Regions from separate parts of the Alteromonas australica genome, predicted to be linked through region 3. Evidence: predicted binding sites of a transcription regulator. Region 3 holds the regulator's gene; each other region holds the start of a gene.
What was found. The regulator FliA, encoded in region 3, starts transcription of late flagellar genes. The targets are predictions, from matches to a motif close to CTAAAGNTNNNNNNNNNNNNGCCGATA.
Positions count from the first base shown of each region.

Region 1: pomA (flagellar motor protein PomA) is a predicted target of FliA. The motif match lies at 2,482-2,508, and genes of this name have one in related genera.
Region 2: EP13_RS06000 (flagellar protein MotY) is a predicted target of FliA. The motif match lies at 2,924-2,950, and genes of this name have one in related genera.

Region 1 covers NZ_CP008849.1:2,764,337-2,769,242, reverse strand. Annotated here, with positions in the region: gene dxs (1-deoxy-D-xylulose-5-phosphate synthase) at 1-1,103, opposite strand, end outside; gene EP13_RS12225 (farnesyl diphosphate synthase) at 1,137-2,027, opposite strand; gene EP13_RS12220 (exodeoxyribonuclease VII small subunit) at 2,059-2,301, opposite strand; gene pomA (flagellar motor protein PomA) at 2,564-3,328, shown strand; gene EP13_RS12210 (flagellar motor protein MotB) at 3,328-4,257, shown strand; gene EP13_RS12205 (SAM-dependent methyltransferase) at 4,304-4,906, opposite strand, start outside.
Region 2 covers NZ_CP008849.1:1,356,955-1,361,860, reverse strand. Annotated here, with positions in the region: gene cspE (transcription antiterminator/RNA stability regulator CspE) at 1-143, opposite strand, end outside; gene gloA (lactoylglutathione lyase) at 584-967, shown strand; gene glpQ (glycerophosphodiester phosphodiesterase) at 986-1,993, shown strand; gene EP13_RS06000 (flagellar protein MotY) at 1,990-2,862, opposite strand; gene rnt (ribonuclease T) at 3,107-3,742, shown strand; gene EP13_RS05990 (bacterioferritin-associated ferredoxin) at 3,909-4,103, shown strand; gene EP13_RS05985 (TonB-dependent receptor) at 4,218-4,906, opposite strand, start outside.
Region 3 covers NZ_CP008849.1:1,192,235-1,197,140, reverse strand. Annotated here, with positions in the region: gene EP13_RS05190 (chemotaxis protein CheA) at 1-1,436, opposite strand, end outside; gene EP13_RS05185 (protein phosphatase CheZ) at 1,449-2,204, opposite strand; gene cheY (chemotaxis response regulator CheY) at 2,239-2,622, opposite strand; gene EP13_RS05175 (RNA polymerase sigma factor FliA) at 2,659-3,390, opposite strand; gene EP13_RS05170 (MinD/ParA family ATP-binding protein) at 3,387-4,253, opposite strand; gene flhF (flagellar biosynthesis protein FlhF) at 4,250-4,906, opposite strand, start outside.

The sequences.
Region 1 (4,906 bases), 1.6 Mb from region 3:
ATCGCTACATCAAAGTATTGCTCGGGGTATTGTTGAGAAAACGCCACCATACCTGAGCCTTCCCGCATGGCCGGTGTCACGGCCATGAGTTTAGGGTCTTGTGCGGCCATATCGCAAAGCCATTGCCCAAATATTGTTGAAAACGTCGGTGACGATGGCTTCGACTTAGGTAGCGCATTATCAGCAGGGTTAAATTTAGGGACAGCATGGAATTTGATTGGGTCTTTTTCGGCAGACGGGTAACCTTTCCCTTTTTTGGTCACTACATGAAGAAGCTGCGGCCCTTCGAATTTTCGCATATTGCGAAGGGTATCGACTACGCCGTTAACATCATGTCCGTCAATAGGACCAATATAATTAAACCCTAACTCTTCAAAAATAGTGCCTGGTACCACCATGCCCTTAATGTGTTCTTCCGCTCGGCTAGCAAACTCTTTAATGGGGGGCACATTGCTGAGCAGTTTTTTACCGCCGTCGCGAATAGAGTTAAATAAATTCCCCGTTAGTAACCGTGCTAAGTGGCTGTTTAGCGCCCCTACGTTTTCGGAAATAGACATTTCGTTGTCATTTAAAACCACAACCATGTCTTTTTTGATATCGCCAGCGTGATTAAGTGCTTCAAATGCCATACCAGCGGTCATGGCTCCATCGCCAATAACGGCGACCACCTTTCTGTTTTGCCCTTCTTTTTCCGCCGCTACTGCCATGCCTAGAGCTGCACTTATTGAGGTAGAAGAATGCCCCACTGCAAAGGTGTCGTAATCGCTTTCTGGCGGCCAAGGAAAGGGATGAAGCCCATCTTTTTGGCGGATAGTCGACATTTGCTCGGCACGGCCGGTGAGTATTTTATGGGGGTAGGCTTGGTGACCCACATCCCAAATTAATCGGTCGAAGGGAGTATGGTAGATGTAATGCAGTGCAACCGTCAGTTCTACCGTGCCTAAACCAGAGGCGAAATGTCCACTGGTCTGACTTACGCTATTAAGTAAGTACTCACGTAATTCGTCGGCCAACAGACGCAATTTTTCTTGCGGTAGTTGGCGTAGTTTTTCCGGCGTCTGCGCAAGTGCAAGCGTGGGGTAATGTTGGAGATCTAAACTCATTATTTATTATCTTTTTTCAACATGGAGGCAGAACTAGTGGTTTCTATTAACCAACAGCTCGCTAAATGCAATTAAACTGTCTGTATTGTAGGGCAAACTGGCTAAGGCTTGAAGTGCATTCTCGTGCAGCTTGCCTAGTTCCGCTTTGGCACCGTCCAACCCGAGCTTTGCCGGAAAGGTATTTTTACCTAAGGCGATATCAGAACCCGCAGGTTTGCCAAGTTGTTCACTGCTGCCTTCGACATCAAGAATATCATCCTGCACCTGAAAAGCGAGGCCAATAAGTCTGGCATAGCTTAGCAAGCTATCTTTGGTGTGGTCGTCAAGATCGCTTGCGACTAGGCAGGTCATTTCAACGCATGCCTGAAGCAATGCGCCCGTTTTCAATTTGTGGAGTTCACGTAGCTGGGTTAAATCTATGCTTTTGCCTGTACTGGCTAAGTCGATGGCTTGGCCACCGCACATGCCCATATACCCAGCGGCTTGGGCTAACACTGACAATAGATTAGCACGGCGGCTATGCGCGAAATCGCTCAATGGTGTATCGGCTAAATGGCTGAATGCTAGTGCTTGCAGTGCGTCACCGGCCAAAATAGCGGTGGCCTCATCAAAGGCGATATGGCAAGTCGGCTGCCCCCGACGTAAATCATCGTCGTCCATGGCTGGCAAATCATCGTGAACCAGTGAATACGCGTGTACGCACTCGATGGCCATGCTAATCGCCATTTGGTCTTTCTTGGGCACATCCAGCGCATTTCCCACTAGTTGAACCAACAAGGGGCGCATGCGCTTACCCCCCGCAAGAAGGGAATGGTGCATAGCGGCCTTCAGGCGAGGAGCATGATTGGGTAGCGCATCAATGAGCGTGACTAATGCGGCATCAGTTTGCAGCTTAATTTGCTGATGCAATGCAGTAAAGTTCATAGGGTTCCTGTATTAAGATAAGCGAGTAACGTTAGGGCTGCTCGTTTTCTGGCAGAGTGTGAAGCTGATTTTCGCCTTGCTCATTAACAAGGATCTTCACTTTTTGCTCAGCTTGTTCTAATGATTGCTGGCCCAAACGTGACAGGGCAACGCCTCGCTCAAACTTTCCTAGTGCAACCTCTAGCGGTAAATCACCGTTTTCCATTTCTGATACAATGGCGTCCAGTTCACTTAATGTTTCTTCAAATGAGGGAGAATCTTTCTTTTCTGTCACGATAGTACTCGATATGCGGTGATTATTCGGATTACGCGCACATTAACTGAGGGTTGCCAAAGGGTCAAATGAAAACTCTATCCTAATGACGATATAAAGAAGCTCAGCAATTAGGTGCGAGATGGGTGAAAAGGTTCTACTATCTAAAAAAACAAAATTTCGGATTTTAAGATATTCTTATTATAGAATTTTTTGAACATGCCGATAGAATAGCCATAGTCGTTATGCGTCAGCTATAAAAGCAACAAATGAGGAAGAGTGAGTGGATTTAGCAACCGTCATAGGTATGTTGGGCGCCATAGGTTTCGTGGTAATGGCCATGGTAATGGGCGGCAGCATAAGTATGTTCGTCAATGTCCCTTCAATTTTGATTGTTTTTGGCGGCACATTGTTCGTAATTTTATCTCAATACACCATGGGGCAATTTTTCGGCGCAGGTAAAATTGCCGGTAAAGCATTCATGTTTAAGATTGACTCCCCAGAAGAGTTGATTGAAAAAATTGTTGAGATGGCCGACGCCGCAAGAAAAGGGGGCTTTCTGGCGCTTGAGGAAGCCGAGATTGACAACCCTTTTATGCAAAAAGGCGTTGATATGCTGGTGGACGGACACGACATCGAAGTCGTGCGAGATACACTGGCGAAAGACATTAGCATGACCACAGACCGACACGAATTTGGTGCGACCATCTTTAAGGGGATGGGCGATGTTGCCCCGGCAATGGGAATGATAGGTACACTCATTGGTTTGGTCGCCATGCTATCGAACATGGATGACCCAAAATCTATTGGCCCAGCAATGGCAGTTGCTTTGTTAACCACACTTTACGGTGCCTTTATGGCGAACATCATTTGTTTGCCCATGTCAGTAAAGCTTAACAACCGTGCTCAAGAAGAAAAACTTAACCAAATGCTGGTACTCGATGGCATCGTAGGCATTGCTGATGGACAGAACCCTCGAGTTATTGAAGGTATGCTCAAGAACTACCTAGCGGCGAGTAAACGCAATACAGGAACTGAGGACGAGTAATGGCTGAGCAAGAGTGCCCCAAATGCCCGCCGGAAGGGCTGCCCGCCTGGATGGGCACCTTTGCTGACCTTATGTCTCTTCTAATGTGCTTTTTTGTACTTTTGTTGTCGTTCTCAGAGATGGATGTGCTTAAGTTTAAACAAATCGCCGGTTCGATGAAGTTTGCCTTTGGTGTGCAAAATAAAATAGAAGTTAAAGATATTCCCAAGGGCACCAGTGTTATTGCTATGGAATTTAGACCGGGCAAGCCTGATCCATCACCCATAGATACCATTCAGCAGCAAACCATTGATATGACCCAGCAAATGCTAGAATTCCAAGCTGGTGATGAAGACTCTGCTGGCGGGCGCCAAAAGCAACGGGGTGAACAGCGAGGGGGGCAGTCGCAGCAAACGGCAACCGATCAGTCTTCCTCCGCAGAGCAAGCGGCGGAACAAAATGAAACCGCTGAGCTGATGAAGAAGATTGCTCAGCAGTTGGAAAAACAAATACTCGATGGCTCAATCGAAATGGAGTCTTTGGGGCAACAAATCACTATTCGTATCCGCGAAAACGGATCATTTTCGGCAGGTTCAGCATTCTTGCAGCCACAATTTAAGCCTATTGTGCGAAAAATTGGTGAGTTGCTTGCTGATGTGCCTGGGGAAATAGAAATTTCGGGCCACAGTGATGGCCAGCATATTGCCAACGAGCTATATCGCTCGAATTGGGATTTGTCATCTCAGCGAGCGGTTGCGGTGGCAGAAACCATGAGGGTTGTCTCAGGTTTTGACGAAAGCCGAATGTCTGTTGTGGGTAAGGCGGACACCCAGCCTATTGTTCCTGATGCAACTTCGCCCCTTGATAGAGCACGAAATCGCCGTGTGGAAATTAATATTAATCAGGGCAAACCCATGTTATCTAAACCTATATCGGTGGTGGACGAATAACCGTTTGTCTCTCACCGATAGAGGCTTTGGCATTCACCTATCTGGATTAGCGATGTAACATGTCGCGATGGTGAGGTTTAGCAATCACTAATTGCACTGTACTTATGGTGCGCTCTAAGAACCCCCCTTCGCAGTATTTTAAATAGTAGGTCCACATTCTAACAAACCGTTCATCGTACCCGTCTTTCAATAGGGCGTCTTTTGCCGAAATAAATGCCTGGTACCAATGATTCAGCGTGTAGGCATAATCTAACCCTATATCGTGCAAGTCGCGAATCATCATGTTTGTGTGGCGTTTAAGGTGGGCATTTAATTGATATTGTGAAGGCAAAAAGCCACCTGGGAATATGTATTTCTGTATAAAATCGACACTATTGGCATAGCTGTCGTAACGTCTGTCATCAATAGTAATCGACTGCAATAACATTAAACCGTTATCTTTAAGCAGTGACGAACATTTCTCAAAGAAATTACCCAAGTAGTCTTTGCCTACGGCTTCAATCATTTCAATGGACACTAACTTATCGAACTTACCTTCGAGTAGGCGGTAGTCTTTTTTCAATAAGGTTATATTCGACGTTAGCTGTTCTTTTTCAATCCACTGCTGAGCCCATGCATGTTGCTCTTCCGATATGGTCGTAGTGGTCAC
Region 2 (4,906 bases), 160 kb from region 3:
CCTTCAGCTAGAGTTTTGAAACCGTCAGAAGCGATTGAACGGAAATGTACGAATACATCTTTACCGCCACCGTCTTGAGTTAGGAAACCAAAACCTTTTTCTTCGTTAAACCACTTAACTGTACCGTTAACTGTATCAGACATAATATAAACCTTTTTAATGAAAGTAATAATGGTGAATTTCACCGAAAAGCAATAGACATAACGTATTAGCTAGTAACGCAAATGTATATCTATTAAAACTTCGATTTAAAAAGAAGAATAAAGAGGGTACAACGCAGTAGTAGAAATAGCTTTGATTATCTAAAGCGCGGCCAGTGTACACAGATTGAATGTACAAGTCTAGCTAACTTGTGTTTTATTTTTCTAAATATCCCTTTTATTTGCCCCCCTGCAAACGATTTTTAAAAAACGCGCATAAAAACGGCAATATCCACAACAACACCGATAATAACAAATCCCTTCCTTTGACTCATTTTTATCATAAAAATCAATTACACTTGGCTTATAACCTACCAATATTTGTCATTTTTCGTAAATTAGATTTACGTTAACCAGGTAAAATAACTGCGAAGGAAAAAATAATGAGAATGTTACACACTATGCTTCGAGTTGAAGATCTCGATGCCTCTTTGCATTTCTATACTGAACTTATGGGTATGAAACTACTACGCCGTTCAGACAATAAAGAATATGAGTACACACTTGCGTTTGTTGGCTACGGTGATGAAAGCCACGCCACCGTGCTTGAGCTAACTTACAATTGGGGCGAAAACACGTACGACAAAGGCAATGCGTATGGCCATATTGCCATTGAAGTGGAAGATATTTACGGGTTTTGTGGTGAATTGGAAAACCAGGGCGCTGAGGTTTATCGCAAGCCTGGGCCGGTAAAAGGCGGGCAAACCATCATTGCATTTGTACGTGACCCAGATGGCTACGCCATTGAACTGATCCAAGCCAAATAATCAACAAGGATATTGACCATGAGCTTAACCCGTTACATATTCATTGGCTGCTCAGCGCTAGTGAGTTCTCTAAGTGTTGCAGAGCCTTTCGACATCATTGCCCACAGAGGTGCCTCGGGGTTCTTACCTGAACATACATTGGAAGCGGCCACTTTAGCCTTCGCTCAGCGCCCTGACTTTATAGAGCAAGACGTCGTTATAACAAAAGACGGTGTGCCCGTAGTGCTGCACGACATACACCTTGAAACCGTGACAAATGTAGAAGACGTCTACAGTGATAGAGCACGAGACGATGGTCGCTTCTATGCGCTAGATTTCACTTTAGCGGAATTGAAACGCTTACGGGTTCATGAAAGACAAAATACCGATGGCTCGCCAGTTTTTCCAAACCGTTATCAGGGAACACAAGCCCATTTCACTATTGCCACATTAGCTGAACATATTGAGTTAATCACGCAATTGAACCGCCAATTCGACACTGATATTGGTATTTACCCTGAAATCAAATCACCCGCATGGCACCGTGAGCAAGGCGTGGATATCAGCAAAATTGTGCTGGCTACATTAGGTGATTACGGCATGACAGATAAAAACGCTAACAGTTATCTTCAGTGCTTTGATTTTGCAGAAGTGAAACGATTACGTGATGAATTGGGTTACCAAGGCAATTTAGTCATGTTGATTGCCGATAATAGTTGGGGAGAATCTGCGACCGACTACACCTACCTTCGTACAGAAGCAGGCATGGCTGAAGTATCTAAATACGCGGATGGAATTGGGCCATGGCTCGGCCAACTTCTTAACACAGAAGCGCTAAAAGCAGGAAAAGTGGAAGCGCAGCCCTGGCTAGCCTTCGCGCAACAAAACAAGCTTATTATTCACCCTTACACCTTCAGGAAGGATGCTCTACCGCCTGGTTTCACCAGCGAGCAATTGCTTACTACGTTAAAAGATATTCTGGCGGTAGATGGTGTATTCACAGACCAGGTTCCCACGGTGAAAACCTGGCGAGAAAAGTCGAACTAACCCTTAGATAATCTTACTACCACGCGCCTGTTCTGCGCCCGAGCATCCCGGGTGTCGTTCGGCGCGATATGACGTTTTTCACCATGGCCAGTAAGCTGAATTCTGTCTTCAGGCACGCCAAGGGTTGTTAGGTAGGATTTTACTTCATTGGCGCGTCTAATCGACAATTGTTCGTTGTTCCAGCGCCCGCCATAACTGTCTGTGTAACCATCTAAAAGCACCAGTTCAAGTTCGCTGTCTTCTTTTAAATATTCACCTATCATGGTTAATCGCTTTTGCGAGTACTTTGATAGCTCAGTACTATTTTTTTGATAAGACAATACAGTGTACGCAATATCATCAAAATTATAGGGCAGCAGGTTTGATACACACTGTACAAATTCGTTGTAAACATGCGCAAAATTACTTGCGTTCAACGCCACGCTCACTTTGTCGTTTTTGTTGTACCAGTCGTTGTAGTAAATGGTGGGCCAAAATCCTTTTTCGAGTTCTGACAACATTGTCCAAGCAGCGTCTTGCGGTAAGTCACCGTTGTATTGTTTACGAATTGTCATGTCTGCAATGGTTTTTGGTGCTACACCAGGCATCCACCGTGGCGGAACCGAATACACAGCGGCAACGTCAAAATGGTTGGGCAGCAAATGCATGTCTAACTCAAATTCCATATTGAGTTGTTTTGACGCGACGCTGGTAAACATTGCAGCTCCATACCCTGGTAATTCATGATTGAGGGTACACTGTAAACGAGAGGCGTCCGCGACTTCCCACGACGATGTTTCCACGGTAGCGGCATATTGGCGCATAGCCGCACTGACCGAAGTCGTCGCTACCAAGCAGAAAAGAAATAAGTATTTAAGTTTCACAGCCACACCTACTTAACAAGAATATAAAACCAAACGTAGGCCGTTAAATGACAACGTCTAGAGAATATATCGCCCCAAGTGTAGAAAAGTTTAGCTCGATATACCATCAATTATACATCTGAACCGAAACGAATGCGAAACATCGCTGGATACACACTTATTTAATTGACATAATCCCTCACCTGCATAAGGGTACACTTAGCAAATTAGTGTATGTTCGTCATCGTCTAACATCAGTAAAAGAGCGTTTATGTCTGAGTCTTCACATGCTTTATCTCACCGTTTCAGAGGTTATTTCCCCGTGGTTATCGATGTCGAAACCGCAGGATTTAACGCAAACACAGACGCTTTGTTAGAAATTGCAGCGGTAACCGTGAAAATGGATGAACAGGGTATTCTGCATCCTGATCTTACCTTTCACTATCATATTGACCCTTTTGAAGGTGCCAATTTAGAACCTGCTGCTCTCGAGTTTAACGGTATTGACCCAACTTGCGCATTGCGTGGTGCCATAGAAGAAAGCGCCGCCATGAAAGAATTATGTAAAGGCATACGCAAAGCGCAAAAAGACGCTAATTGCCAACGCTCAGTCATTGTGGCGCACAACGCCACCTTCGATCAGAGCTTTGTCAATGCCGCAATAGCAAGGTGTAATATAAAGCGCACGCCTTTTCACCCTTTTGTCTCCTTTGATACCACTAGCTTAGCTGGGTTGTCATTAGGCCAAACCGTGCTGGTGAAGGCTTGCCGTGCTGCGGGTATTCACTTCGATCAGAAAGAAGCGCATAGTGCATTATATGATGCTCAAAAAACGACGGAACTATTTTGCTACATGGTCAACCGCTACAAAGCATTAGGGGGCTGGCCCCTCACCGAAGCTTCCTGAATTTATCCTGATGAACCAGGCGCCTTTCGGCGCCTTTTTTATTGGTTGCTCGGTTTTTAGGAAAATGATGGTTTGGGGAAAATTCATGCAAAATCTTCGATGAGTGACTTGCTTTAACAATGAATAGCAATTATTATCATTTACAGACTTATTTGGAGTACGATGAATGTTTGTATGTATGTGCTACGGTGTGACCGATAAAACTATCCGCGCTGCTGTACAAGATCAAGGTGTGGGTAACATGCGTGAGTTGCGTGCGCAATTAGAGTTAGGCTCACAGTGTGGCAAGTGTATACAAATGGCACAACAAATCATCGACCAGACCATTGTTGATGACTCGCTATTTAAAAACGTCGGCTAGTAATCAACGGTTGCCAATGCCGACTTAAACGTCACCTGCCCTAGCATGGCATCATCACCACCCCAGAAAGCTTTCCTCTTAACATTCTGACCCACTTCCGCCTCGGTTATTTAATTAATTAAACGTATATTCAAAGCCTAAATAATAAAATGCGCCGTTAATTCCGCCTGGAGATGTGGGCGGGTACAAGGCACCAACTTCACCTTTGAAGGGATTTTCTTCAGGGGTATTATCAAACAGGTTTTGCGCCCCCAAGGTGACTCTCATTGTTGGCGAATAGTACCAAGTTACTTGCGCATCAAATGTAAGGGTATCACTGCCGTAGATATCCATTCCCGCAGACGCATCTAAATGGTCTTCGTAGAAATCACTGAAATAATTCATTCGCCATATAAAATTAAGCCTGCCCTGACTTTGCTCTAGGGTAACGCTACCTCGGTGGGCTGGCAGGTTGTCTTCTAGCATACGAATACGCTGTGATGTGAGGTTAGGCCGCAACTGCATAACGCCATCGACTAAGGTGGGGTATAGGGTCACTCGTTCAACTTGGGTATCTGTCCAGTTATAGGCAAGGATAAGTTTATTTTGCCAATCCCATAGGTTTTCTTCGTAATGTAAGACGAAGTCTATGCCTTGTGTGCGCGTACCAAAATCGTTCGTGAAGTATTTGGCCGCATTGTAATTAACTGCATCTTCTCTGCCTAACGCCGTTAAGGCGTCAATATCTTCTTGGGTAAGCGGAATCGCTGAGGTTGTGCTGATACGGTCGCTTAAACGTATTGTAAAATAATCCAGCGTGGCGA
Region 3 (4,906 bases):
TCATCTGGCATTTCGACACCATGGTCTACCGAGTTTCGAACTAAGTGAACCAATGGATCAGCCAATGCTTCTACTAAGTTCTTATCTAAATCGGTCTCTTCACCTTCTAGTTGCAGCGTAATTTCTTTTTTCAGGCTTCGCGCCAAATCTCGTACAACGCGAGGGAAACGCCCAAACACTTTCTTGATGGGCTGCATGCGCGTTTTCATCACCGCACCTTGCAAGTCACCGGTAACCACGTCGAGATTGGCGATGGCCTTTGTCATGCTTTCGTCATTGGTATTAATACCAAGACTTAGCAATCGGTTACGTACCAATACCAGTTCACCCACCATATTCATGATTTGATCAAGGCGTTTGGTGTCAACCCGAACCGTTGTCTCTGCTTGCGGCGGAGCTTGCGCGGCTTTTTTATCGTCTTTCTTAGCGGCTTCTTTCGCTGCTGGAGCCTTAGCTGCCGGCGCTTTGGGCGCTGGCGCGGCCTTCGGTGCAGATGCAGCCGCTTGCTGTTGCTTCGCCTTTTGTACCGCTTGAGTCGCCTTCTCGTCCACAGGCGCTGGGGCCGGTTTAGAGGGAGCTTCCTCTTTCTTCGATGGCCCTTGTCCTGAGCCATGAAGTTGATCTAGCAGTGCTTCAAACTCATCATCAGATATTTCGTCGTCTGAACCTGCTGGTGCAGTAGGTTGTTGCGCTGCGGGTTTTGCCGGCTCGGCGGCCTCTTCATTACTGAATTGACCTTTTCCATGAAGCTCATCGAGCAGTGCTTCAAATTCATCGTCTGTAATATCGTCACCCCCGGCTGGAGGCGTTGGCGTTGGCGCTGCAGGCGCTGGTGCCGCTTTGGACGCTGCGCCAGGTGCACTAGAGCCGTGAAGCTCATCAAGAAGTGCTTCAAATTCGTCTTCGCTTATATCGTCAATACCACCGTCAGATGCAGCTTCCTGAGCCGCTGGCTCTTCAATGGCAAACTCTTCTTCTGGTGCCTCACTACTCGGCGCTGGCGGGGCAGACGCGTCATCGTCACCGAAGATATTCTCCCCTGGCGTTTCAGGATGACTTAACTTATGCAGTGTATCGACTAACTTCGCGTCTGCGGGTACAAGAGGCTCGCGCGATTTTACATTTTCGAACATCTCTACAACCACATCGGTGGCTTGTAATATGATGTCCATAAGCTCTGGTGTTAAGGTTCTTTGACCGTTGCGCATGACGTCAAAAACATTTTCTGCGCCGTGGCAAATTTCAACCAACTCAGTGAGTGATAAAAATCCTGCTCCACCTTTGACAGTATGGTAACCCCGAAAGATTGCATTTAATAAATCTGCATCCTCTGGATTGTTTTCAAGATCAACGAGCTGTTCTTGTAATTGTTCAAGTATCTCCCCGGCCTCAACCAGAAAGTCCTGTAATATATCCTCGTCAACATCAAACGACATGCGCCCGCTCCCCTAAAAACCTAAGCTAGACAAAAGGTCATCAACATCATCTTGGCCAGACACAACGTCATCTCGCGTGTCGGCATCGATAATGGGGCCTTCCGCCTCTACACCATCGATCTTCTTGACCGTTTCGACCGGTGTTTTCGTCTGTTCAGATGTCTCAGGCTCACCAAACATAGTAAGCATGTTTACTAAGCTATCTTCAACTTCCTTAACCAAATCTATAACCCGGCGAATCACTTGCCCGGTCAGGTCCTGATAACCTTGTGCCATTAACACTTCGGTCAGTAACTGTGTAAGTTTAGCTGATTGTTCAGCGCCGTCTTCCAACAATTCGTCTAAATCTGCACATAAAGCTTTGAATTCGCCTAGTTCGATTTGACGGCTCATTAGTTTTTTCCACTCTGGCATCACGCTGCTTATGCGTGAACTTAATAGTTCAGCAATTGGCATGCTGGCCTCAACGGCATCCATAGTGGTATTTGCGGCTTTTTCTGTTTCTTCAATGACATAGGTAAGACGCGATTGCGCATCGGGAATATCATCATTGGCCAAGTTTTTGATGCGATCATCAATTTGGAAGTTGTTTAACGCGTCGTGAAGTTGGCGCGTCAATTTTCCAACCTCGGCGAAGAGCTCAATAGACTCTTTCATTGACGCCGCTTCTAAGATGGCATTAGCTGAAGCAGAATCACCCTCTTCCAAATAGGCAACCAATTGTTTGGCTTCTTCAAGGGTAATAGGAACATTTACTTGTGTTGACATCCAGTAAACCTCATATCTCTGGTGAGCGTCTGGATCAACCTAAACGTTCGAAAATTTTATCGAGCTTCTCTTTTAACGTAGCAGCAGTGAATGGCTTAACAACGTAACCGTTTACACCGGCTTGCGCTGCCGCAACAATCTGCTCTTTTTTCGCTTCTGCTGTTACCATTAACACAGGCAAATGCTTAAGCTTATCGTCAGCGCGAATTGCGCGTAACAGATCGATGCCTTGCATGCCTGGCATGTTCCAATCGGTTACTACAAAATCGAAATCGCCTTGCTGTAGCATAGGTAAGGCGGTACTGCCGTCATCCGCTTCCTGGATATTGGAGAAACCCAAATCTTTAAGCAGGTTTTTTATGATACGTCTCATGGTAGAAAAATCATCAACCACAAGAATTTTCATACTTTTATCCAAAATAGCCTCCGCTGAGGGGTTAATTGTTATTAATATCTATTCTTCGTCAGCTTGCCACGACTTCATTCGTGATTTGAGTTTTAACATGGCCTGACTGTGAATTTGACTGACTCTTGACTCACTCACATCAAGAACTTCACCTATTTCTCTGAGGTTCAGTTCTTCATCATAGTATAAAGACAGCACTATCGCTTCTCGCTCTGGCAAGGTAGTAATCGCATGCGCTAACGCTTTTTGAAACGCACCTTGCATCAAATCCTCTAGGGGCGCGTCGGAACCACGATTTTGCTCGGTAGAAATCACATCTTCCGAAACACCTAAATCTTCAATGCCTACCAACTTGCCTGCATTCACTTCATTCAGCATTTGATGATAGTCTTGCATGCTGACATTTAGCTTAGCAGCAATATCTACATCCCGCGCGTCTCTGCCTGTTTCACTTTCGACTAATGAAATGGCCTCGGTGATGGCACGACCATTTTTATGTACCGAACGTGGTGTCCAATCACCCTTGCGTATTTCATCTAGCATGGCGCCGCGAATACGAATACCGGCAAATGTCTCAAAACTTGCGCCTTTCGAGCCATCGAAATTTCGTGCTGCTTCTAATAAGCCAATCATTCCCGACTGGATAAGATCATCTACCAACACGCTGGCAGGGAGCCGGGCCATCAAGTGATGGGCTATTCGTTTTACTAGTGGAGCGTGACGCTCTACGAGTTGCGACCTATCTGTTTGTTGTTGATAAGCGGCTGCCTTGCTATTCAACGCTGATTTCCTACTGCTTTATCCGACACCAACTGCTCTATAAAGAACTCTAAATGGCCACCTGGTTGCGCGGGAATAGGCCATGACAATGCTTTATTCGCCAACTGACCAATAGCTACCGCTGCGGGCGAGCTTGGGTACGCATCTACAATAGAAGTTTGCTTTCTCACCGCTTTACGGATGTTCTCATCAAAGGGAACTGTCGCCACTAATTCTAAGGCAACATCAAGAAAGCGCCCGGTTACTTTTGATAACTTACTAAATAACTCTTGCCCTTCGCGCACGTCACGCACCATGTTTGCCACAATTTTGAAGCGAAACACACCGTGCTCTCGGTTGAGTATTTTTATCAGCGCGTAAGCGTCGGTCAGTGATGTTGGTTCATCACAAACTACCACCATGATGTCTTGTGAGGCTTTTGAAAAACTGAGCACCATATCTGAAATACCGGCGGCGGTATCGACAATAAGCACATCAATTTGCGAGCGTAACTCACTGAACGCGCGGATTAACCCGGCATGTTCAGTAGGAGACAACTCAGCCATAGACTGCGTACCTGAAGTGGCTGGCGCAATCTTTATTCCGTGTGGTCCAGTGACTAACACCTCATCTAAGGTGCATTCGCCAGACAGCACATGGGATAAGTTCTTTTCTACCCTAAGCCCAAGCATGACATCAACATTGGCCAAACCTAAGTCTGCATCCAATACCATGACACGCTTTCCTTGCTTTGCCATCGCAATAGCGGTGTTAAGCGTTATATTTGTTTTACCGACGCCACCTTTACCACCGGTGACTGCGATAACCTTGATTAACCGTGATTGCTTCATTTTTCGTAAGCTACTCGCTTGATCGTCAATCATACTGCTCGTGCTGTTCTGATCACATTATTGCTACTAGTATGATTCAAACCATACTTTTTATAAAGCTTTGCTGCAGCAGATACTAAAGATTTTGCTTCAGCAACCTTAATATCTTCTGGTACTTTCTGTCCATCGGTAACATAGCTTACTGGAAGCTGATACTCTACCGCAGCACTAAGCACTTCCCCTAAAGAGTAGCACTCATCTAGCTTCGTGAAGATACACCCATTTAACTCAATGCCATCGTACGCTTCAATAATACGCTGTAAAGCAGGGTATTGCGTATTCGCTTGCGCCACTAAGTATTTTTTCACCGGCTGCATTTGACCGTTTTCAAATTGCTGAATTTGCTTAATTAATCGGCTATCTCGCTGACTAAAACCGGCGGTGTCAATTAAGACTAGTCGCTTGTGGCGTAATTGGAAAAGCAAATCCGCTAATTCTTCGCTACTTTGTGCTTTTCTCACGGTACAACCAATAATCTTTCCGTATGTCGCCAACTGCTCGAACGCGGCAATACGATAGGTATCTATTGTAATCATTGCTACTGAATCTGCGCCGTACTTTTGCGCATAGCGAGCAGCAAGTTTAGCAACGGTGGTTGTCTTACCTGTACCGGTTGGCCCAACTAACGCAACCGCACCTTGTTGGGT